DNA from 3 places in the Aromatoleum bremense genome. Region 3 is predicted to be linked to each of the others. Evidence: riboswitches for the same ligand, from Rfam matches in the RefSeq annotation. Region 3 holds a riboswitch; each other region holds the start of a gene.
What was found. A riboswitch is a leader RNA that binds a small molecule or an ion and turns the genes downstream of it on or off. The one in region 3 is predicted to bind cobalamin.
Positions count from the first base shown of each region.

Region 1: linked by a shared signal. The riboswitch ahead of pbN1_RS06885 (energy-coupling factor ABC transporter permease) and the one ahead of pbN1_RS12095 (TonB-dependent receptor) in region 3 are both predicted to bind cobalamin.
Region 2: linked by a shared signal. The riboswitch ahead of cbpA (modified peptide precursor CbpA) and the one ahead of pbN1_RS12095 (TonB-dependent receptor) in region 3 are both predicted to bind cobalamin.

Region 1 is NZ_CP059467.1:1,441,493-1,449,123, reverse strand. Features, by position in the region: gene cbpB (peptide-modifying radical SAM enzyme CbpB) at 1-492, shown strand, start outside; cobalamin riboswitch at 570-782, shown strand; gene pbN1_RS06885 (energy-coupling factor ABC transporter permease) at 935-1,561, shown strand; gene cobM (precorrin-4 C(11)-methyltransferase) at 1,566-2,381, shown strand; gene pbN1_RS06875 (sirohydrochlorin chelatase) at 2,374-3,255, shown strand; gene pbN1_RS06870 (precorrin-8X methylmutase) at 3,261-3,941, shown strand; gene pbN1_RS06865 (cobalt-precorrin-5B (C(1))-methyltransferase) at 3,949-5,109, shown strand; gene cbiE (precorrin-6y C5,15-methyltransferase (decarboxylating) subunit CbiE) at 5,106-6,410, shown strand; gene cobI (precorrin-2 C(20)-methyltransferase) at 6,407-7,189, shown strand; gene pbN1_RS06850 (cobalamin biosynthesis central domain-containing protein) at 7,186-7,631, shown strand, end outside.
Region 2 is NZ_CP059467.1:1,449,308-1,456,938, reverse strand. Features, by position in the region: gene pbN1_RS06915 (chemotaxis protein CheB) at 1-1,890, opposite strand, end outside; gene pbN1_RS06910 (FAD binding domain-containing protein) at 2,382-3,251, shown strand; gene pbN1_RS06905 ((2Fe-2S)-binding protein) at 3,305-3,820, shown strand; gene pbN1_RS06900 (xanthine dehydrogenase family protein molybdopterin-binding subunit) at 3,817-6,195, shown strand; cobalamin riboswitch at 6,404-6,562, shown strand; gene cbpA (modified peptide precursor CbpA) at 6,671-6,847, shown strand; gene cbpB (peptide-modifying radical SAM enzyme CbpB) at 6,859-7,631, shown strand, end outside.
Region 3 is NZ_CP059467.1:2,553,225-2,560,855, forward strand. Features, by position in the region: gene pbN1_RS12075 (CcdB family protein) at 1-293, shown strand, start outside; gene cobT (nicotinate-nucleotide--dimethylbenzimidazole phosphoribosyltransferase) at 300-1,334, opposite strand; gene pbN1_RS12085 (diguanylate cyclase domain-containing protein) at 1,415-2,341, opposite strand; gene cobU (bifunctional adenosylcobinamide kinase/adenosylcobinamide-phosphate guanylyltransferase) at 2,498-3,043, opposite strand; cobalamin riboswitch at 3,114-3,365, shown strand; gene pbN1_RS12095 (TonB-dependent receptor) at 3,494-5,434, shown strand; gene pbN1_RS12100 (FecCD family ABC transporter permease) at 5,475-6,455, shown strand; gene pbN1_RS12105 (ABC transporter ATP-binding protein) at 6,452-7,231, shown strand; gene pbN1_RS12110 (hypothetical protein) at 7,411-7,631, opposite strand, start outside.

The DNA.
Region 1 (7,631 bases), 1.1 Mb from region 3:
AGCGGGCGCAAGCTGGTCGTGGCGAATTTCGCCAACATCCTGCTCGCCATCCTGGCGCCGACGGCGCGCCGGCTGATGTGCGACATCTCGCCGTGCGGTGGCGGCCGTGCCTTCTTCGCACTGGCGCCCGACGGTGGCCTGTTCCCGTGCAGCGAGTTCATCGGGCTCGACGATTTCCGCGGCGGCAACCTGTTCAGCGACGACATCGACGCGGTGTTGCAGAGCGACGCCTTCCGCAAGGTGACCGGCCGCAACGTCGATGCCATCACGCCATGCAGCACTTGCGCGATCCGCCATTTCTGCGGCTCGCCGTGTCCGGCCGAGGCGCACGAAATGAACGGCGGCATGGACCGGGTCGGCGCCTTCTGCGGCTTCTACGAGGAACAGACGCGCTATGCCTTCCGCCTGATCGCCGACGGCAAGGCCGACGACTTCCTGTGGGACGGCTGGAAGGACGGCACCGAGAGCAGTTTCGACCTGATGCTGGCGTGATTCCTGCCTTCCCCGCTGGCCGTCAAGACTTGCCACTCGGGCGGGCTTGCCAGCCGGCGGCCGGCGGCGGTATGCTCTGCACCTTGTTCGATCCAGGTTCCTCGTCGTGCTTCCGTGCGGCGGGGTGAAACGGGAAGTCCGGTGCAACTGATGTGACCATCAGCCATTCCGGCGCAGCCCCCGCTGCTGTAAGCCTGACGACTCTGCTACTACGCCACTGCGCTTGCGCGGGAAGGCCGGCCGAGGAGGAAGAAGGCGAGCCAGAAGACCGGCCTGATCGATTGTTGGGTATGACCCCGGGGTGTGGGTTCGGCCGGCGATCAGGTGCGCGATAGCTTCATTCACGGCGGTGTGTCCGTCATCGATTCCCGCGTTCCGTTCCCCAGCGTTCTGCTTCCGTGGTTGTGCCGATGTCGTCGTTGCACTCAACCAGGGAGTCGTCATGCATATCGAACCGGGATTCGTTTCCTCCGCCAAGATCCTCGCCGCCAACGTCGCGGCGGTCGCGCTGCTGGGCAGCCAGTCGATCCATCTGGTCAAGCGGCCGCAGTTGATCGTCCGCACGCTGCTCGCGGCGCTGTTCTTCAGCCTCTTCATGCAGGCCTTCCACCTGCCGGCCGGACCATCGGAACTGCATTTCGTCGGCGCGATGCCGATCTACCTGACGCTCGGCTTCATCCCGACGCTGTTCGGCTTCGCCCTCGGCCTGCTGCTGCAGGGCCTGCTTTTCGAGCCGGCCGACCTGATCCACCTGGGCGTCAATTCGCTGTCGCTGGTCGTCCCGCTGTGCCTGCTCCACGCCACGCTCGGCCAGCGCCTGCAAGGACTCGACGTGAAGACCATCGTCAAGCTCGACGCCGTGTATTACAGCGGCGTAACGCTGATGGTCGGCTTCTGGCTGGCGATCGGTGAAGTGGCGACGCCGCTCGCCGCCTGGGCGACTTTCGCGGCCTCCTATGGCGCGCTACTGATCGTCGAACCGGTGTTCACGCTGCTCGTCGTCAAGGGCCTGGCGCGCTTCAAAGGCCATGCGGCCGTGCGCTTCTGCTTCGACCTGCGCCTGGCTTAAGGCCGTGCCGGGCAAGGTCTGGTTCGTCGGCGCCGGTCCCGGCGACCCCGAACTGATCACGGTCAAGGGCCGCGCCCTGCTCGAACGGGCGGGCGCGATCCTGTTCGCCGGTTCGCTGGTCGATGTCGCGGCGACGCGTTACGCGCCGGCGGCTTGCGTCATCCGCGACTCGAAGGACATGACGTTGGAAGCGATGACGGCCTGGCTGCTCGACGCCGCCGGCCGGCACGACACCGTCGTCCGCCTGCAGACCGGCGACCCCGGTCTCTACGGCGCGCTGATCGAGATGACGCGGCCCCTGACCGCGGCCGGCATCGACTGGGCCGTGGTGCCCGGCGTCTCGTCGGCGATGGCGGCGATGGCGGCGGCCGGCGAGACGCTGACCCTCCCCGAAGTGACGCAGACCGTGATCCTCACCCGCGTCGCCGGCCGTACGCCGATGCCGCCGGGCGAGGATCTCGCAGCGCTGGCGGCACATCATTCGACGCTGTGCATCTACCTCTCGATCACCTTGCTGCACGAGGTGCAGCGCGCCCTGCGCGCCGCCGGCTGGCGCGAGGACGCGCCGATGCTGGTGGTGCAGAAAGCCTCTTGGCCCGGCGAGGAAAAAATCATCCGCGGCACGCTGGCCGACATCAAGAAGAAGTGCCAGGCCGAGAAGGTCGGCGCCCAGGCGATGATCGTCGCCAGCCCGACGCTGGGTGCCGGCGACCGGGTCGGGATCGCCCGCTCCAAACTCTATGACCCGGCCTTCGCGCACCGCTTCCGTCAGGCGAGCGTCGCGGCGGACGCGCCCACCGGAGAACCCGTCCATGAATGACACCCTGCTCCTGATCGGCCACGGTTCGCGCCATCGCGCCGGCAACGAGGAAATCGAACAACTGGCAAAAAACTGGCGGCAACGCCACCCGGAATGGCGGATCGAGGTCTGCTTCATCGAACTCGCCGAGGTGCTGATGGAGGAGGGGCTCGACCGCGCCGCCGCGATCACGCCGTCCGGCGCGCGGGTCGTCGTGTTGCCTTTCATCCTCAACGCCGCCGGCCACGTCAAGATGGACATCCCGCAAGCCGTGGAGGCGGCCCGGCTGCGCCACCCGGCGACCGAATTCGTCTGCGCGCCGCACCTGGGCCTCGGGCGTGACATCTTCGCGATTGTCGAGCGCCGCCTCGACCACCTGCAGCGCGAACTGGCGGTGCCCGATCCGCGCACCACCGGCATCGTCCTGCTCGGTCGCGGCTCGTCCGACGCCGGCGCCAACGGCGAGATGGCGCGGCTGGCGCGCTGGGTGTTTGAGGCGCGCGAACACGACCTGGTCGACATCGCCTTCACCGGCATCACCCATCCGCGCCTCGAAACGGTGGTCCAGCGGCAGGCCCGGCTCGGCATGACGCAGATCCTCATCCAGCCGGTCTATCTGTTCACCGGCGTGTTGATCGAACGGATTGGCGAGCAGGTCGAGCGGCTGCGCTCGGCCTATCCGCAGCTCAGTTTCGCGCTCGGGTCCTACTTCGGCTTCGACGAGGAAATCTTCGCGCTGCTCGATGCGCGCGCACTGGCTGCCGCCAGCGGCGAGCAGCTGCTCGACTGCGACGGCTGCGGCTTCCGTCGCGCCGTCGAGGCCGCGCACGCGCACCATCACCACCCTGTCCACGCCGCGGCCCCCGCTTGCGGCGCCGGCTGCGACCACCCCTGACCGCCATGAATACGCTCTGCAATACCGTCACCGAGCAGCTGACCGTCGCTGGTCAGCGCATCGAACACGATTCCTTTTCGATCATCGACGCCGAGGTTGGCGCGCATCCTTATACCGATGCGCAGTGGCCGATCGTGCGCCGCATGATCCACGCCACCGCCGACTTCGAGTTCAACGGCCTGGCCGAATTTCACCCGCGGGCGGTCGAAGCGGGTCTCGCGGCGGTGCTCGGCGGCGGCGCCCCCATCGTCGCGGACGTCGAGATGATCAACGTCGGCCTGTCGGCGCCGCGCCTCCGCCATTTCGGGCTGACGCCGCACCAGTTCATCTCCGACCCCGATGTGATCGAGTCGGCGAAAGCCGAAGGCACGACGCGCGCCGTGCAGGCGATGCGCAAGGCGCAGCGGCTGGGCCTGCTCGACGGCGCGCTGGTCGGCATCGGCAACGCGCCGACCGCGCTGCTCGAAGTGATCCGGCTGGTGCGCGACGAGGGTGCCCGCCCGGCGCTGATCGTCGGCATGCCGGTCGGTTTCGTCTCGGCGGCCGAATCGAAGGATCTGCTGGCCAGCGTGCAGGAGGTGCCGTGGATCATTTGTCGCGGGCGCAAGGGCGGCTCGACGCTGGTCGTCGCGGCGCTGCATGCGCTGTTGTCGCTGGCCGAAAGCCGGCAGCGGCGTGCCGGCTGATCTCTCCATGAATGCTGCCGAAAAGGTCCGCAAGGGCGCGCCGGTCCGCCGGCGCGGCAACCGCACCGGCTTCACGACCGGCGCCTGCTCGGCGGCGGCGGCCCGGGCCGCGACGCTGGGCTTGGTGAGCGGCCGGGTGCCGGATCACGTCGACTGTCGGCTGCCGAACGGGCAGCTCGTCCGTTTCGCGGTCGCGGACGGCGCGGTCGATGCCGATTCGGCGCACGCCGTTGTCGTCAAGGACGCCGGCGACGACCCCGATGCGACCAATGGCGCGCACCTGACCGCCGATGTGCGGCGCCTGCAGGGCGAGGCCGGCCGCGTCAAGCTGTGCGGCGGTCCCGGTGTCGGTACGGTGACGCAGGAAGGACTGGGGCTGGAAGTCGGTGGTCCGGCGATCAACCCGGTGCCGCGCGCCAACATTGCCGACAACGTGCGCGCCGCCGCCGGCGACCTGTTGGACCGTGACGGTCTCGAAGTGACGATTTCGGTGCCCGGCGGCGAGGCGATGGCGAAAAAGACGCTCAATGCCCGGCTCGGCATCCTCGGCGGCATCTCGATCCTCGGTACCACCGGCATCGTCAAGCCGTACTCGACCGCTGCCTTCCGCGCCAGCGTCGTGCAGGGCGTGCAGGTTGGCGCCGCGCAGCGCCAGCCGGCAGTGGTGTTCACGACCGGCGGCCGGACCGAGAAATGCGCGATGCGCGAACACCCCGAACTGGCCCAGGCCTGCTTCGTGCAGATGGGCGATTTCGTCAAGGCGGCCTTCGATGCGGCGCAGAAATACGGCTTCCGCCGCGTCATCCTCGGCGCGATGGTCGGCAAACTGACCAAGGTCGCCCAGGGGCTCGCGGTGACGCACGCCTGGCGCAAGGCCATCGACCGCGACCTGCTTGCCGGCGCGGCCAGCGAAATCGGTGCGCCGCCGGTGCTGGTCGAGGAAATCCGCGCCGCCGAAACCGGGCGTTTCGCCGCCGAGAAACTTGCCGCGCTCGGGTTGGCCGTGCCTTTCCACCGTGCGCTCGCACAACGCGCCTGGGCCAGTCTGAATGCGCGTTATCCGGGCGCCTTCGAACTGGACATCCTGGTCTGTGACTTCGAAGGCCGGCCCATCGTCACGCTGCGCCACGCCGAGGCCGTGGGGGCATCGCAAGGAGAGTCTTCGTGAGCACCTGTTACATCGTCGGCGTGCATGAACACGGCGGGGCAGGGCCGGAAGCGGCATTGCCGGAAATTCTTTTCGGCCGAAGGGAGTCCCTGTGGGACAAGGGCGATTTGGTGATCGGGGCGGCTCATCAACTGCGCGCTGTCGAGACGCTGCTGCCGGCGCGGGCCGAACGCCGCGATGCGACCGGTCGCATCGCGGCGGTCGCCAGTTGGGTCGAGCAGGCGCTGGCCGACCGCCTGACCGTGATCGTGCTCGCCACGGGCGACCCGCTGTGCTTCGGCCTCGCCGCTTCGCTGATCGAAAAACTCGGCCGCCAGCGCGTGGTCGTGCTGCCGGCGCTGTCCAGCCTGCAGCTCGCCGCAGCGCGGCTCGGCCTGCCCTGGCAGGATGCCAGGCTGGTTTCGGTACACGCGGCCGATGCTGGCGAATGGACTCCCGGCGCGCGCCACGACCACGGCCTGGCGCCGCTGGCTCGCGCCATCGCCCGCCACGACAAGCTGCTCTGCCTGACCTCGCCGGCCAACGACCCGGCCCGGATCGCGCGCCTGCTGGTTGCTGCCGGATGGGGCGACACTTTCCGGATCGACGTTGCGGCGCGGCTGACGGCGCCTGACGAAGCCGTGTTTGCCGACCTCAGCCCGGCCGACGTGGCACAGCGCGAGTTCCCGCAGCCCAACGTCGTCGCCTTGCGCCGTGTCGTGCCGCGCGTGGTGCGTCCGGCCTTCGGTTTCGAGGACGCGGAATACGTCCAGCGGCAACCTGAAAAAGGACTGCTGACCAAACTCGAAGTGCGTGCCGTCTCGCTCGCCAAGCTGCGTCTGAAACCCGCTGCGCTGGTCTGGGACATTGGCGCCGGCGCCGGTACGGTCGGCCTCGAAGCGGCGCAGCTGTGCCCGGAGGGCCACGTCTACGCGATCGAAAAAAACGTCGCCGACGTCGCCAACGCATGCGAGAACGCGCGCCGCCTCCAAGTTTTCAACTACACGCTGGTCGAGGGCAGGGCGCCGCAACACCTCGACACCTGGCCCGACCCCGATGCGGTGTTCATCGGCGGTTCGGGCGGCGAACTGACGACGCTGATCGACCTCTGCCTGAGCCGCCTGACGCCCGGCGGCCGCCTGGTCATGAATTTCGTCACGATCGAAAACCTCGCCACCGCGACTGCCGCGCTCAAGGCAGCTGGCGCGGCGTGGGAGATCGTTCAACTCTCGGCGGCGCGCAGCCAGCCGATCCTCGATCTGCACCGCTTCGCTGCCCAGAACCCGGTGTGGATCGTCGTCGCCACCAAGGAAATTGCATGAGCAAATCATTCGGCCGCCTGATCGGCGTCTCCCTCGGCCCCGGCGACCCCGGCCTGATCACGCGGCGCGGCTGGGAGGCACTCAACAGCGATGCGCGCTGGACCTACCCGGTGAAAAAGGCGGGCGAGGTCTCCTACGCGCTCGACATCGCGCTGCGCGCCGGCCTGGCGCTGCCGGTCGACGCGGTGGCGCTGGTCTTCCCGATGACGACCAAGGCCGAGCTGCTGGCGCGCGCCTGGCTGCAGGCCGCCGACGAGACCGTGCGCCTGCTCGCCGAAGGCTGTGACGTGTTGTTCCTGGTCGAAGGCGACGCCTCGACGTATTCGACCTTCGGCCATCTGGCGCGCGCCGTGCGCGAACTGCAACCGGGCATCGAGGTCGAGGTGATCGCCGGCGTCAGCTCGTATTGCGCCAGCGCGGCGCGCATCGGCCGCCCGATCGCCGAGGCCGACGAGACGCTGGCGGTGTTTCCAGCCTCGTACGGCGTCGAGGTCATCGACCGCATGCTCGACGAATTCGACAGCCTGGTGCTGCTGAAGGTGAAGCCGATGCTGGAAGGGGTGCTCGACCTGCTCGAAGCGCGGGGCATCGCGCCGCACGCGGTGTATGTCGAAAAGGTCGGCACGCCCGACGAGCGTGTCGTGGCGGACGTGTTGTCGCTGCGCGGCGCAACGATTCCCTACCTGTCGCTGATGCTGGTGAAGAACCCCGGCCGGGCGAAACGACCGACGCAACGCGGTTGCCGCAGCAAAGCCGTGGCGAGCGCCGAGGCGGCATGAAGCACCACCTGCCTTTCGGTTCCGAGCGCGTCGCGGTCGTCGCGATCACGCGCCACGGCATCGCCCACGCCGGGCGTGTCGTCGCGGCGCTGCCCGGCGCCCGCCTGTTCGCGCCCGGGAAGTTCCACGCCGAAGCCGAGGCCGCCGCGCCGGGTGCCGCCACGTGTTTCAGCGGCAAGACCGGCGATCAGGTATCGGCGTTGTTCGCGGCCTTCGACGGCATCGTCTGCGTCGTTTCGCTGGGCGCCGTGGTGCGCCTGATCGCGCCGCACCTGAAAGGCAAGGACATCGATCCCGGCGTGGTGGTGCTCGACGAAGGCGGGCGCTTCGTCATCCCGGTGTTGTCGGGCCACATCGGCGGTGCCAACGCGCTGGCGGCGCGGCTGGCCGAAAAGCTCGGCGCGACGCCGGTGTTCACGACGGCGTCCGACAGCCGCGAAAC
Region 2 (7,631 bases), 1.1 Mb from region 3:
GACGACGAGAAAGAAGCCCGGCGCGGCGGATTCGAGCGGCGACACTTCGACCTCGACGAGCAGCGTCTCGTCGCCGCGCCGCAACGCGATGCCTTCCTTGCGCGTCCCTGCGCGCGTCCTGAACGCCTCGCCGACGATCTCGCGCAGCTCCATCGCGAGCGCGCCGCGCGCCATCCGCAACAGGTTGAAACTCGCCTCGCCCGGCGCCGGTTCGAGAAACTCGCCGGTCTGGCCGCGAAACTGCACGATGTCCATCTGTTCGTTGATGACGACGCTCGCCGGGCAGTATCTCTTCATCAGCAGCCGGTCGACGGCCTTCGTCAGGTCGCGGCCGGCGAGCGGCAGCGCGGCGCGTTCGCGCGCGGCCGGTTCGGCGACGCTGAACGACGCCGACAGCGGTGCGGAAAAGTCGAGCTGCAGCGTCGCCGCGATCGCCTTCTTGGCGTAGATCTTGTGCTTCGTGTCGAGCGTCCGGTACATGTCGGCGTGCTTGCCGATGGTCTCGGCGCTGCCCAGCAGCAGGAAGCCGGCCGGCTTGAGCGCGTAGTGGAACAGCGCCAGCACTTTCTTCTGCAGCACCGGACCGAGGTAGATCAGGAGGTTGCGGCAGCTGATCAGGTCGAGGCGCGAGAACGGCGGGTCCTTGACGACGTTCTGTTTCGCGAACAGGCACATGTCGCGGATCTGCTTGCTGATCAGGTAGCCCTGCTCGTCGTGCGTGAAGTGGCGCGCGAGCCGGGCGGGCGACACGTCGGCGGCGATGCTGTCGGGGAAAAGCCCGGCGCGCGCCGTGTTGATCGCGTGGGTGTCGATGTCGGTGGCGAAGATCTGGATCGGCAGGTGGACGCCCGCTTCGTCCAGGCATTCGAGCAGCGCGATCGCGATCGAATACGGCTCCTCGCCGGTCGAGCAGCCGGGCACCCAGATGCGGACCGGGTCGCCGCCGCCGGCGCAGCGTTCGATGATCCTCGGCAGGATTTCGCGCGCCAGCGCGTCGAACACGGCCGGGTCGCGAAAGAACGCGGTGACGTTGATCAGGATCTCGTTGTAGAGCGTGTCGATCTCGGCCGGCCGCTCCTGCAGCAGCCTGACGTAGTCGGCGAGCCGGTCGAGCCGGTGGACGAGCATGCGGCGCTGGATGCGGCGGTGGATCGTCGTGTGCTTGTACTGGGCGAAGTCGACGCCGGTGCGCCGGCGCAGCAGGATGAAGAGCTTGTCGAGGTGCCGCTCGTCGGCGGGGGGAACGGCCGGCGCTTCGCGCGGCGTCGCGGCAACCCGCCCGGCGAGACGCGCGAGTTCGTGGGCGATCTCCGCCGGAGGCAGCACGAAATCGACGTAGCCGCTCGCGATCGCCGCTTCCGGCATGCTGCTGTAGCGGGCGCTGTCCTGGTCCTCGGCGAACGTGATGCCGCCTTCGGTCTTGATCATCTTCATGCCGGTCACGCCGTCCGACGCGGCGCCCGAAAGGATGACGCCGATCGCGCGGCTGCCCTGGTCCTGCGCGAGCGAGCGCAGAAAATAATCCACCGTCAGCTGCGGCGCGCGCGTCTCGGCAGGCGGCATCAGGTGCAGCACGCCGCCCAGGATTGCCAGGTTGGTGTTCGGCGGGATCACGTAGACGTGATCCCGCTCGACCCGCATGCCGTCGCCCGCCTCGCTGACCGGCATGTGCGTGCGCCCCGCGAGCAGGCTGGCGAGGATGCTGTGGTGCTTCGGGTCCAGATGCTGGACCAGCACGTAGGCCATGCCGAGGTCCGGCGCGAGATGGTCGAGGAACTCGTTGAAGGCTTCGAGGCCGCCGGCCGAAGCGCCGATGCCGACGATCGGGAACTCCCACCGCGGGAGCACGGGCGCGTCGCGATCGTCCGGGTCGTGGTTCTGTTCACTCATGGTTGGGTTCCACCCCGGCGGCCCTGCAAGCAACGCCAGGCCGGACCGGATGCTGTTGAAACAATGCGGTGCACGACAGTCGGCGTACCCGCCCCACCCGTGCGCTTCGTGTCCTGTCGCGACCGGCTCCGTGATGTCCGACCCCTGCACGGCCTTCCGGCAGTTCGGTGTCGCGGGAGCGGGGAAATTCTATATGAGTTCGCGTCCCGGGCCGTTTTCGGCTGCACCGGAAATTTCATGGAATTTTCAGGATAGGCGATGGATGCAGCGGATAGCGACGAAGCCGCTGCGCCGGTATCAATGGCGGTATTCGCAACAGGGCCATCCACGCGCCGATGAAGGCATGACCCGGATCGGCTTTTGGCGTTCCCGGAGCGGTGTCCCTGCGCGTCCGGGCGAGTCTGTCCGATTCCCGGGCAAAGGTTTCACGACTCGATGAACCAGGGCGACCGTCCTTTTTCTCCACCCACGTCTCGCGAAGGAGTCACTCCATGAGTAGTCGAATATTGCCGGACTTCGATCTTCTGCTGCCGAAGAGTCTTGCGGAAGCGGCCGAACTGCTGGCGACGCACCGGCAGCGCATCACCGTCATGGCGGGCGGCACCGACGTGCTGGTCGCGATGAAGTTCACGCAGTCGCCGGAATACGTCATGAGCCTCGATGGCATCCCCGGGCTCGGATATGTCGTGTTCGATGCGGCGAAAGGCCTGCGCATCGGTGCGAAGGCGACGATCGCGGACCTGCTGGAGCAGCCCGAGGTGAAGCACCATTACCCCGCGCTGTGGCACGCCGCCGAAATCTTCGCCACCGGCCAGGTGCGCAACACCGCGACGGTGCTCGGCAACCTGCTGCGCGCGTCGCCCGCCGGCGACTGCAGCTGCGCGATCTACGCGATCGGCGGCAAGCTCGTGCTGCAGCGCACGGCCGGCCGGCGCGAAGTGGATATCGACGACTTCTGGCTGTCGTACGGCGTCACCGCGCGCCAGCCCGACGAGCTCGCGGTCGAGCTCGTCCTGCCGCCGCCGGCCGTCGGCGCGCGCGGCGCCTTCAAGCGCATGACGCGCACCAACGACGACCTCTCGAAGCTCAACGTCGCGGTGCAGCTCGAGATGCTCGGCAACACCTGTGTCGAGGCGCGCTTCGCGATGGGCTGCGTCGCGCCGACGCCGTTGCGGCTCAAGAACACCGAGGCGCTGCTCAAAGGCCGGGAGCTCACCGCGGAACTGCTCGCGCGCCTCGTCGAGTCGGTGCCGTCGGAAATCAGCCCGATCGACGACAAGCGTTCGACCGCCGAATACCGCCGGCAGGTTTCCGGCGTTTTGCTCAAGCGCGCGATCGAGGAGGCGTGCAGCGCCGCCTGACCGACCCGAACCGACCCGAATCGGCGCGCGCCGATCTTCACGAGGAGACAGGAATGAAGAATGCAACGATCACGCTCCATATCAACGGAGAGGAATACAAGCTCGAGGTGGCGGTCAATCGCACGCTGCTCGAAGTGCTGCGCGACCAGCTCGGCATGACCGAGACCAAATACGGCTGCGGCACCGGCGAATGCGGCGCCTGCACGGTGCTCGTCGACGACCGGGCGATCAATTCGTGCCTCGCGCTCGCGGCGACGATGGACGGCAAGCGCATCACGACGGCGGCCGGGTTCGCGCACTTCGGCGAGCTGAACCACATCCAGCAGGCGTTCAACGACGAGGCGGCGATCCAGTGCGGCTACTGCACGCCGGGGATGATCGTGAAGACCGCCAGCCTGCTGGCGAAGAACCCGGACCCGACCGAGCACGAAATCCGCCACGCGCTCGAAGGCAACATCTGCCGCTGCACGGGCTACGAGAAAATCGTCAAGGCGGTGCAGAAAGCCGCCCGCACCGCGCCGGGACGCGCCGTCAAGGCGGACACGGCCTGTCAGGAGGTGGCGCAATGAACGCGGAAACCATCGTCGGCACAAGCGCGCAGCGCGTCGACGTCAAGGACAAGGCGACCGGCCAGGCGCTCTACGCGGCCGACATCCAGCTCCCCGGCATGCTGTACGGCAAGGTGGTGCGCTGCTGGGAGCATGCGCACGCGCGCGTCGTCCGCCTCGACCTCTCGCAAGCGGCGAAGTCGCCCGGCGTCGTCAAGGTGCTGGGCCCCGCGGACGTCACGCGGAACAAATACAACTCGTCGGTCATGGACCTGATGGTGTCCGCGCAGCTGCACGACCTGCTCGGCGACATCGACGACCAGGACATCTTCACGACGCACGTCAAATACCAGGGCGACGCGATCTGCGGCATCATCGCCCGGTCCGAAGAGGCCGCCGAGCGCGCCGCGGCGAAAGTCATCGTCGAGTACGAGCCGCTGCCGGTCTACCTGAGCGCCGCGGCGTCGAAGCAGCCCGATGCGATCCAGTTCACGCCGCAAAAGCCCGGCAACCGCGCTTTCCAGCTGCCCGAAGCGATGTTCCCCGGCAACGCGCTCGGCGGCGGCGACGTCGATGCGGCGATGCAGGACGCCGACATCGTCGTCGAGGACGTGTTCTACGTGCCGAAGCAGAAGCAGTGCCAAATGGAACCGCACGCGTATATCGCCAAGCTCGACAGCGGCGGGCGGTTGACGTGCTGGACGTCGTCGCAGATGCCCAAGCTCGTGCAGGCGAAGCTCGCGCGGCTGTTCGAGCTGCCGATGAGCCGCGTCAAGATCAATGCGACCGTGATCGGCGGCGGCTTCGGCGCGCGGCTCGGGATGATTTCGGAGCCGCAGGCGTGCGCAATGGCGATGGCGGTGCCGGGCCACCCGGTCAAGCTGCAGACGCTGCGCGAGGAGGATTGGGCGATCTCGCCGAGCCGCCACCCGGGCAAGTACTGGATGAAGATCGGGCTCAGGAAGGACGGCACGCCGCTCGCGTGCGACGCGCGCTTCGAGAACTACAAGGGCGCTTATTACCTCGACGCGTCGGGCACCGCTTTCACCGCCGGCGCGTGGCTCGGCGGCATGTACAAGTTTCCGGCGCTGCGCTACAAGGGCGAATCGTACTTCACCAACCAGGGCCTGACCGGCGCGTTCCGCGGCTACGGCAACCCGCAGACGAACTTTGCGCTCGAACAGCTGATCGACCGCGCGTGCGCGCAGGTCGGCGCCGATCCGGTCGAATGGCGCAAGAAATGGCACAAGGGCGTCGGCGACGACGGCTGGTGCGCGGGCGTGACTTATCCGTCATGCGCGCTCGACGAATGCCTCGACCGCGGTGCCGCGGCGATCGACTGGGCCGAAAAGCGCCGCAAATATGCGAACCAGACCGGCACAAAGCGGCGCGGAGTCGGCTGCGCGGTGATGAACCACACCAGCGGCGCGATGCCGATGCTGCTCGAACACACCGTCTGCACCGTCAAGATCAACGAGGACGCGACCGCCGAAGTGATCTTCGCGTGCTCGGACATGGGGCAGGGCTCGCACACCGCGTTGAAGCAGATCGCCGCCGAGACGCTCGGCTTCCCGTTCGGCGACGTGCAGCTCGCGAATCCCGGCTCCGACGCCGGCTTCGACATCGGCGCGCACGCGAGCCGCACGATCTACGTCGGCGGCGCGGCAGTGAAAGCCGCGTGCGAGGACGCCAAGCGGCAGCTTTTCGCCCGCGCGAGCGAGGCGCTGCAGGTTCCCGCCGACGAGCTCGACATCCGCGACAAGAAGATCTTCGTGAAGAGCGACCCGGCGCGCTCGATCGACGTCGAGAGCATCACGCGCGCCGGGGTTTACCATTTCATCGACCCGATGACCGGCAAGCCGGAAGGCGCACCGGGGCAGATCCAGGGCTACGTGAGCTTCTTCGCGCCGCACAACTCGCCGCCTTTCGGCGCGTCGTTCGCCGAAGTCGAAGTCGACACCGAGACCGGCGAAGTGCGCGTGCTGGAACTCGTCAACGCGCACGACATCGGCCGCGCGATCAACCCGGCGGCGGTCGAAGGGCAGCTCGAAGGCGGCATCCAGCAGGGGCTCGGTTTCGTGCTGAGCGAGGAGACGTATTACGACAGCCAGGGCCGGATGCTCAACAACAGCTTCACCGACTACAAGATGTTCGGCCCGAGCGACATGCCGAAGATCAAGACGATCCTCGTCGAGAACGCCGACCCGGTCGGGCCGTTCGGGGCGAAAAGCGTCGGCGAGTCGGGGCTGGTGAGCCCGGTCGGGGCGGTCGCGAACGCGATCTATCACGCGCTCGGCATCCAGTTCATGGAAGCGCCGATCACGCCCGAGAAAGTGCTGAAAGGCATCAACGAGAAAGGGCTGGGCGGGTCGCGCGAACGGCTGGGCGCTTGCTAGTTTCGGCAGTCCCTGCACAAAGCGGCCGCCCCGGGGCGGCCGTAGTTTTTCCGCAGGCCGAAAGCCGGTGACGACCGGCCCGGCTCCGGCTCAGTGCAGCCGTACCAAGCGCCCCAGATGCCACACGGTGTGGCCTTGACGCGATTTCTCGCCGCTCGCTAGAATGCGAGTCGATTTCGACAAAGGGGGCGCGCCGACCAGCCGCCCCGGAACACGGTGCGGGCCGCGGCCCAATTCCGTGGCGGGCCCGCCGCTGTAATCGGGGACGGAATCTGCAAGGTCGCGCGGCATGCGGCGACCAGCCACTGTGATGACGCATCGTCATGGGAAGGCGCAGACCAACCGGTTGATCCGAGAGCCAGAAGACCTGTCGGACTTCGCAGTTTCGAAACCAATGGCAAGGGGTTTCGCCGCACGCCTGGAAAGCGTCGCGGCGAAGCCCTTTTTGTTTTCTGGAAACGCAAGGAGAGATCGGATGACATCCCCCACGACCGCAGCAATCCCCGCCATCACCAGCGCCAAGCCGGCGATCATCGCCACCCGCCAGCATTGCGAAGCCGACGGCATCGGCCTGTCGCACTACATCCTGATGGATCGCGCCGCGAGTCCGGACGCCGTGCCGGACGCCGTTGAGTCTGACGCCACAGCGTAAGCGGAGGTCCCATGACTGCTGTGATCAACCCCGCCGCAACCACGGCGGGCGGGACGGCTGCGCCCGTGCGTTCGGCCGCGCCCTCGGCCGGCGCCTACGCCAACAGCGGCAACGGCCCCAGCCTGCTGCCGCTCGACATCGGCCACGCCGACTACCTGGCACTCACCGACCCGGCCACCGCCTTCTGGGCGCTGGTGCGCAAGGAGCGCCTGGCCGAGGCGCTCGGCGAAGGCCCGCTGCTTGCCGGTTACCGCGAAAAGTCGGCCGCTTTCGGTCGCGAGCTGCACGCGCTGCGTTTCGAACTCAAACCTTCGGCGGCCTACGTCAACCCGACCGAGCGCTGCAACCTCAACTGCACCTACTGCTACATCCCGGAAGGCATGCGCAGGAACGGTTCGCACATGGCTGCCGACCGCCTGCAGGAAGCGTTGGGGCGGCTCAAGACCTATTTCGCCGCGACCATGCCGGCCGGACGTTTGCCGCGCATCATCTTTCACGGGGCCGAACCGCTGATGAACCAGCAGGCGCTGTTTCCGGCCATCGCGGCGTTCAAGGACGACTTCGTCTTCGGTGTGCAGACCAACGCCACGCTGCTCGACACTGCCGCGATCGACTTCCTGGCCGGGCACGGGGTCAGCATCGGCCTTTCGCTCGACGGTCCGCTCGCCGAAACGACCGACGCCACGCGGCTGACCTTCGGTGGCAAGAGCGTGCATGACAAGGTGCTCGCCGCGATGGACGCGCTCAAGGGTTACGCCTCGTGGAGTGTGATTGCCACGTGCAC
Region 3 (7,631 bases):
ATCCTTCGGCTGGCGCCGCCGATACGCCCTATCTGCTCGATGTCCAGGCCGACCTGCTCGGTGACCTCGAGACCCGCGTCGTGATCCCGTTGCGGCGCCGCGACCGGTTTCCGGCGGTCCGGCTGCCTTCGGACCTGATCCCCTGCGTCGACGTCGAGGGCGAGTCCTGCCTGGTCGAAACCTCGAAACTTGCGGCCCTTCCCCGCCGTGAATTGAAGTCGCCGATCTGCTCGCTCGCGGACCGCCGGGACGACATCACCCGGGCCCTCGACTTCCTGTTCCAAGGCTACTGAACCCGCTCACGACTTGTCGTCGACGCCGGCCGAATCGAAGCTCGCCATGTCGTTGAGGAAGTTCGCCGCCGCCTGCACCAGCGGGAACGCGAGCGCGGCGCCGGTGCCTTCGCCCAGGCGCAGGTCGAGTTCCATCAGCGGTTCGACGCGCAGATGGGCGAGCTGGGCGGTATGTCCCGGCTCCTTCGAGCGGTGCGCGAACACGCAGTACGGCAGGATCGCCGGCGCGATCGCCTGCGCGACGAGCAGCGCGGAGGTCGTGATGAAGCCGTCGATCAGCAGCGTCATGCGCTTTTCGGCGGCGCCGAGCATCGCTCCGGCCATCATCGCGATCTCGAAGCCGCCGTATTCGGCGAGCGCGCCCAGCGGGTCGGCGTGACGGCCGCCGCGGGCGAGGGCCTGCGCGAGCAGCCCGTGCTTGCGCGCGAGGCCGGCGTCGTCGAGGCCGGTGCCGCGGCCGGTCACGGTGGCGAGGTCGATGCCGGTGAGGCAGTGCGTCAGCAAGGATGCCGACGCGGTGTTGCCGATGCCCATCTCGCCGAAGCCGACCAGGTTGCAGCCGTTCGCGGCGAGCGCGTGCGCGAGTTCGCGGCCGCGCGCGAGGGCCGCGTCGCGCTGCTGCGCGTTCATCGCGGGCGTCTCGATGTAGTTCGCAGTGCCGGGGGCGATTTTCGCGTCGACCAGTCCGTCTCGTTGGCCGAAATCGTGGTTCACGCCGCTGTCGATGACGGTCAGCGCCAGCTCCATCTGCCGGCAGAACACGTTGATCGCGGCGCCGCCGGCGAGAAAGTTCTCGACCATCTGCCACGTCACGTCCTGCGGAAACGCGGAGATCCCGGCGCGCGCGGCGCCGTGGTCGCCGGCGAACACCAGGATGTGCGGCTGGCGGATCTGCGGCGCCGCGGTCTGCTGGATCAGGCCCAGTTGCAGCGCGAGCGCTTCGATCCGGCCGAGCGCGCCGAGCGGCTTGGTCTTGCGGTCGATGCGGTGCTGTATCGCCGCCGTGAGGCCGGGGTCGGGCAGGGAAATCGCGAAGTCCATGAGGGTCGTGACAATGTCCTGAGGGGGGCCGATCTTAGCACGGCGCCGGGGCGAGTCTGGCGGGGCTGTCGCGGTCTCCGTCAGGCCGCCGAAGCAGCCGGGTCCGCCTGCCGGGGGGGCAGGCCCTTGCCGCGCTTGGCGCGGCGCATCAACTTGCCGGCGTGGCGCAGCAGCCCGTCGGCGTCGGTCCCGCCGTCGGGATAGATCGCGCAGCCGATCGAAGCGCTGAGGATGACCGCATGGCCGCGCGCCTCGAATTCCTGCGCCAGCGCGGTGGCGGCCGCGCTCGCGACACGCTGCACGTCCTGCGCGTCGAATACCTCTTCGAGCACGATGACGAACTCGTCACCGCCGGGGCGCGCGACCGTGTCCTGCTCGCGCACGATGCTGCGCAGCCGTGCCCCGACGGCCTTCAGCACTTCGTCGCCGAGCGCTTCGCCGAATGCCGCGTTCACCCCCTTGAAGTCGTCGATGTTGACCAGCACGACGGCGGTGCGGCAGTTGTGCCGCTTCGAGCGCGTGATGCCCTGGGCGATGCGGTCGCCGAGCAGCAGGCGGTTCGCGAGCCCGGTCAGCGGATCGTTGTGCGCGGCGTATTGCAGGCGAAGCTCGGTTTCCTGCAGGCGCCGGGTCGCCGCTTCGAGTTCCTGGCTGCGCTGGGCGAGACCCTGGGTCAGCGCCTGCTCGGATGCCTGCAACGTCCGGATCAGCTGTTCGCGGCTCGCGAGGGCCTCGGCCTGGAGGCGCGCCTGTTCGCGCGCGAGCGACCGCCGGCGTACGATGAGCGCGATCGACAGCAACAGCACCGCGAGCGCGCCGGCATAGAACGCGAGGCCGAGGTGAGCCGCTTCGAGGCACTCGACAAGCCGCGCCGCAGGTTCCGCCGCGCGCGCGCCGGGCGCCGCCGCGAGCACGACGACAGTCGTGACGGCGATGCCGCTTCGCCCCGGCGACCGGGGCGCCCGGATGTCGGAATTGCTCTTCAGTCGTGCCGCACGATCTCGCATCATCCCTCCCGGCAAACAAATTGTTACACGACCTTTATTGTATGAGGCATTGCGCGCAGTGCCGTGTGAAAAGGCGCGGCTCGGGCAACAAATCGATCGTGCGCGACTGCGAGACCGGCGCGACGCGTCGCAGGGGGCTGGGATTGAGGCAGGGGTTCAGCGCTTCAACGCCAGCGGCAGGCCGGCGGCCACGAAGGTCACGCGCCCGCACAGCGCGGCGACGGACTGGTTGAGCCGTCCGGCCTCGTCGCGGAAGAGCCGCCCGAGCGGCGTTTCGGGCACCAGCCCAAGACCGACTTCGTTCGCGACGAGCAGCACGTCGCCGCGCAGCCCCGGCAGGCAGTCGAGCAGTGCGGCGCGTTCGGCGAGCAGTCGCGGTAGGGCGTCGGCATCGAGCGCAGAGGCCAGCGTGTCGGCGTCCGCCATCAGGTTCATCAGCCACAGCGTCAGGCAATCGACGATGACGCAGCGCCCGGGCTGCGCTTCGCGGCGCAGCGCGTCGGCGAGCGCCAGCGGCGTCTCGACGGTGCGCCACGCGTGCGGGCGGTCCTGCTGGTGGCGGCGGATACGGGACGCCATTTCGGCGTCGAGCGCTTCGGCGGTGGCGATCACGGTGACCGGCAGCCCGGTCCCGAGCGCGAGGGTTTCAGCGTACCGGCTCTTGCCGGAGCGGGCGCCGCCGAGGATCAGGTGTGCGGGCATGGTGCGGATTGCGCGGCCTTCGCTGCGGGAAGTTGCGGAACGCGCTATTATCCGCCCCGCATCCGGTTTCCGGGTGCGACGTGTTTCAGGTGCCCGAAGGCGAACCTCGCCGGAAGGTTAAACGGGAAACAGGTGCGCGAACGGTCGTCCGACAGGGCCTTCGCCATGCCTGTGCTGCCCCCGCAACGGTAAGTGGACGCAAGGCGCATCCAACCGCCACTGGACGACCAGTCCGGGAAGGCGATGCGACCGGTCCGGCATTCCCCGACGGGACGCCGGTCAGCCCACGAGCCCGGATACCGGCCCGAACGCGCTATGGCTGAAGTGCCGCGGGGTGGCGGCGACGGGCGCGGCTTCGTGCCGCTCGAATCGTGCTCCCGGATGCGGCGCTTCCTGGTGAAACATGCCACGGTAAGCGGGGACGCTACTGTTGGCGCAGGGAGAATCCCGATGAATATCCGCTTGTCCGCGACGGCCGTCGCGGTTGCTGCCGCTTTTCCGTTTGCCGCGCCCGCCCCCGTATTCGCCGCCGCAGAAACCACTGGCGAGACCGTCATCGTCTCGGCGACCCGCATCGACACGCCCGACGTCGCCGCGACCTATGCCTCCGAAGTGCATACCCGGCGCGACATCGAGCGCTCCGGCGCGACGACGCTGGTCGACTATCTCGCGCGCCAGACTTCGATCCAGATCGCGCCGTATTTCGGCAACCGCTTCACGCCGAGCATCAACATGCGCGGCTATGGCACTGCCGATGGGCACCAGAACGTCGTCATTTCGCTCGACGGGCGTCGGCTCAACAACATCGACCTCGTGCCGCAGCTGCTCGGCGCGATCCCGCTCGCCGACATCGAGCGCATCGAGATCGCGAAGGGCAGCGGCTCGGTGATGTACGGCGACGGCGCGACCGCCGGGACGATCCAGATCTACACGCGGCCGCGCACCGGGGCGAGCCTCGACTTGAACGGCGGCAGCCACGGCGCTGTGGGTGCGACGGCGAGCGCCGGGATCGCGCGCGAACGCTTCTCCGCTTCGGCGACCATTGACCGCAGCGAGCACGACGGCTTCAGCGACAAGGATCCGTCCGGACACACCGACGAATCGCGTGCCGACAACTGGCGCGTCGCGCTGTCGGGCAAGCCCGCCGATGCGCTGAAGCTGAATCTGGATGCGGGCAGCTCACGCATCGACACGCGCTACCCGGGTGCGCTGACGCTCGCGCAGTTCCGCCACGATCCGGCGCAGAACAACGGCCGCAACTACACGCACCAGAAGTTCGACTCCGACTACTGGGGCGTCGGCGCCGACTATGACCTGACGCAGGCCTGGCGCCTGTCGGCGCGGCACCACGACGAGGACAAGGCGTCCGAGTTCGTGCAGTTCCGCTTCGAGTCCGACTACCGCTACGTGTCGAACGACTTTTCGCTGCAGTATCTCGGCGACGCGCTGTCGCTGACCGCCGGCGTCCAGTCGTTTGACGGGCTGCGCGAAGACGCAGTCAGCGAGACCTCCAAGCGCAATCTCGGCTGGTTCGTGCAGGGGCAGTATGAACTCGCGCGACTGACGCTGTCGGCCGGTGCCCGGCGCGAGCGGATCGAATACGAGCACGATCCGGACTTCGGCGCGCACATCGAGGACGACGAGACGCTCTCGTCGTGGGACGTCGGCGCGAACTTCCGCTTCGACGATGCCTGGTCGGTGTTCGGCAACTACAACAGCGCGTTCCTCGCACCCGACATCGACCGCTTCTTCGTCACCGATTTCTTCACCGGCGAAACCAGCTTCAACGGCTTCATCGAGCCGGCGAGGGTGCGCACCGTGACGCTCGGCCTGAATCACGTCGTGCCGGCGAACCGCCTCAAGCTCAGCGTATTTCACGCTGACCTGAAGAACGAGATCTTCTTCGAGCCCTTCACCTTCACGAACACCAACATCGACGAGTCGCACAAGTACGGGCTCGAGCTGCAGGACACCTGGCCCATCACGCCGACGCTGACCGGGCTGCTGAACTACACATGGACGCGCGCGATCATCGACCGCGACGGGGCGGGCGGCGGCGCGTTCGACGGACGCCAACTGCCCGGCGTGCCGCGGCACAACGCGGTCGTCGGCCTCAACGTGAAAGTGGGCGAGCAGGGCAACCTGAACCTGTCCCACAGCTGGCGCAGCAAGGCGCGGGCGGCGAACGACTTCGACAACAATAATGCGCAGAAGCAACGCGAGTATCAGTCGACCGATCTCGCGTATCGTCATCGTGTCAGGGACGTCGAGCTCTACGCTGCGGTGACGAACCTCTTCGAACACGAGAACGGCGTGTGGGTCGCCGACGACGCGATCTATCCGGTCGATTTCGAGCGTACCTGGAAGCTCGGCGCGAAGCTCTCGTTCTGACGCCATTTCGCGTTTTTCGCCGTTGACGGAGGTTTTGGAATTGCGACGTGCTCCGGCAGCCCTGCCCGTCATCGCCGCGCTGCTGGCGGCGGGGTGCCTGGCGATCGGCTGGGCGCTGTCGGCCGGCGACCTGCGGATCCCGCTGGGCGACGTCGTCGGCGCGCTGTTCGGCGGCGCCGACGGCATGGCCGCGAGCGTCGTGCGCGAGCTGCGCCTGCCGCGCGCGGTCGCGGTGTTCGCGTGCGGCGGCCTGCTCGCGATCGCCGGCGCGCTGATGCAGGTGCTGCTCCGGAATCCGCTCGCCGACCCGTACGTGCTCGGCATCTCGGGCGGCGCGGCGGTCGGGGCGCTCGGGGCGATGCTGCTGGGCCTCGCGCCGTGGCTCGTCGACGCCGCGGCGTTCGCCGGTGCGCTCGGTGCGATGCTGCTGGTGTTCGGGCTGGCGCACGGCGACGGTTCGTGGACGCAGACGCGCCTGCTGCTGACCGGCGTCATCGTCGCCGCCGGCTGCGGCGCGGCGGTGACGCTGATGCTGTCGCTCGCGACCGACACGCGGCTGCAGTCGATGCTGTTCTGGCTGATGGGCGACGCGTCGGGTGCCTCCCGGCCGTGGCCGGCGCTGGTGCTGATGGTTGTGGGGCTGGTCGCGGTGCTGCCGTTCGCGCGCGACCTCAACGTGCTCGCGCGCGGCGAACTGTCGGCGCGTGCGCTCGGCGTGCGCGTCGAGCGGCTGCGCTATCTGCTGTACGTGCTCGCGTCGCTGCTGACCGCGGCGGCGGTGACGCTGATCGGTTCGGTCGGTTTCGTCGGCCTGATCGTCCCGCATCTGGTGCGCTTCGTCATCGGCAACGACCAGCGCGTGCTGCTGCCCGCCGCGATGCTCGCCGGCGGCACGCTGCTGACGGTCGCCGACACGGCAGCGCGCACCGTGATCGCGCCGATGCAGCTGCCGGTTGGCGTGCTGACGGCGCTGATCGGCGTGCCGGTGTTCCTGTTCCTGCTGTCGCGCCACCCGCGATGAACGCCGCTGCCGAATTCCTCCTCGAAGCGGACCGCCTCGCACTGAAAGTCGGCGAGCGCTGGCTGTGCTGCGAATTCAGCCTGCGGCTGGCTGCCGGCGAATGCCTCGTGCTGCTCGGGCCGAACGGCGCCGGCAAGACGACGCTGCTGCATACGCTCGCCGGATTGCGCCTGCCGTCGGTCGGCGAAGTGCGGCTCGGCGGACAGCCGTATGCCCAGTGGGACGCGCTCGCCGCGGCGCGCTTTCGCGGCTTGCTGCCGCAGCAGCAGCCGGACCATTTTTCCGCGACGGTGCTGCAGACTGCGCTCGTCGGCCGCCATCCGCATCTCGGGCGCTGGGGCTGGGAAAGCGACGACGACGTCGCCCTTGCACGTGCCGCGCTCGCCGAAGTCGGGCTCGCCGACATCGCGGAGCGCGACATCCTGAACCTGTCCGGCGGCGAGCGGCAGCGGGTGTCGATCGCGGCGCTGCTGACGCAGGCGCCCCGGCTTTTCCTGCTCGACGAGCCGACGAATCATCTCGACCTGCACTACCAGGTCGCGACACTCGAACTCTTCGCCCGGCTCGCCCGCGGCGGACGTGGCGTCGTGATGGTGCTGCACGACATCAACCTCGCCGCGCGCTTTGCCGATCACGTGATCCTGCTCGACGGCCGCGGCGGCGTCGCTGCCGGGAGTCGCGATGAGGTGCTGCAGGCGGACCGCCTGAGCCACGCCTACAACCATCCGATCCGGCGCGTCTGCGGCGACGGCCGCAAGGTGTTTCTTCCGGACTGACCGGGCGACAAACCCCGTCCTTCAAGGCATTCCATTACACGCAACTCCATTGTCATCATGATCGTCGCGCGCGTATTTTAGCCCTGCCGCGAAGTCCATGACGCGCTGCAGGCCGGTCCAGAGCGTCCAAGGGTACCCTTGTCACCATTCATTGTCATTTGATGGCACCCCCTCTATGGCTACTCTGGAGCACACATCACGATCCCTTCATCTACCCAACCGTGTTGGGTGACCATTTCTTGGATGTCTGCCTGTGACGTCGAGAGTCGATGATTGGAGTCCCATGCCTGCTTGCCCTGGCTATTCCAAGCAGCGTTATACGCACGGTACACCGGGATTGAGGCCGTGGGGCACGTTGAAAATCCTTTTGGGGTATCTGCAATGATTGCGGCATTCATTG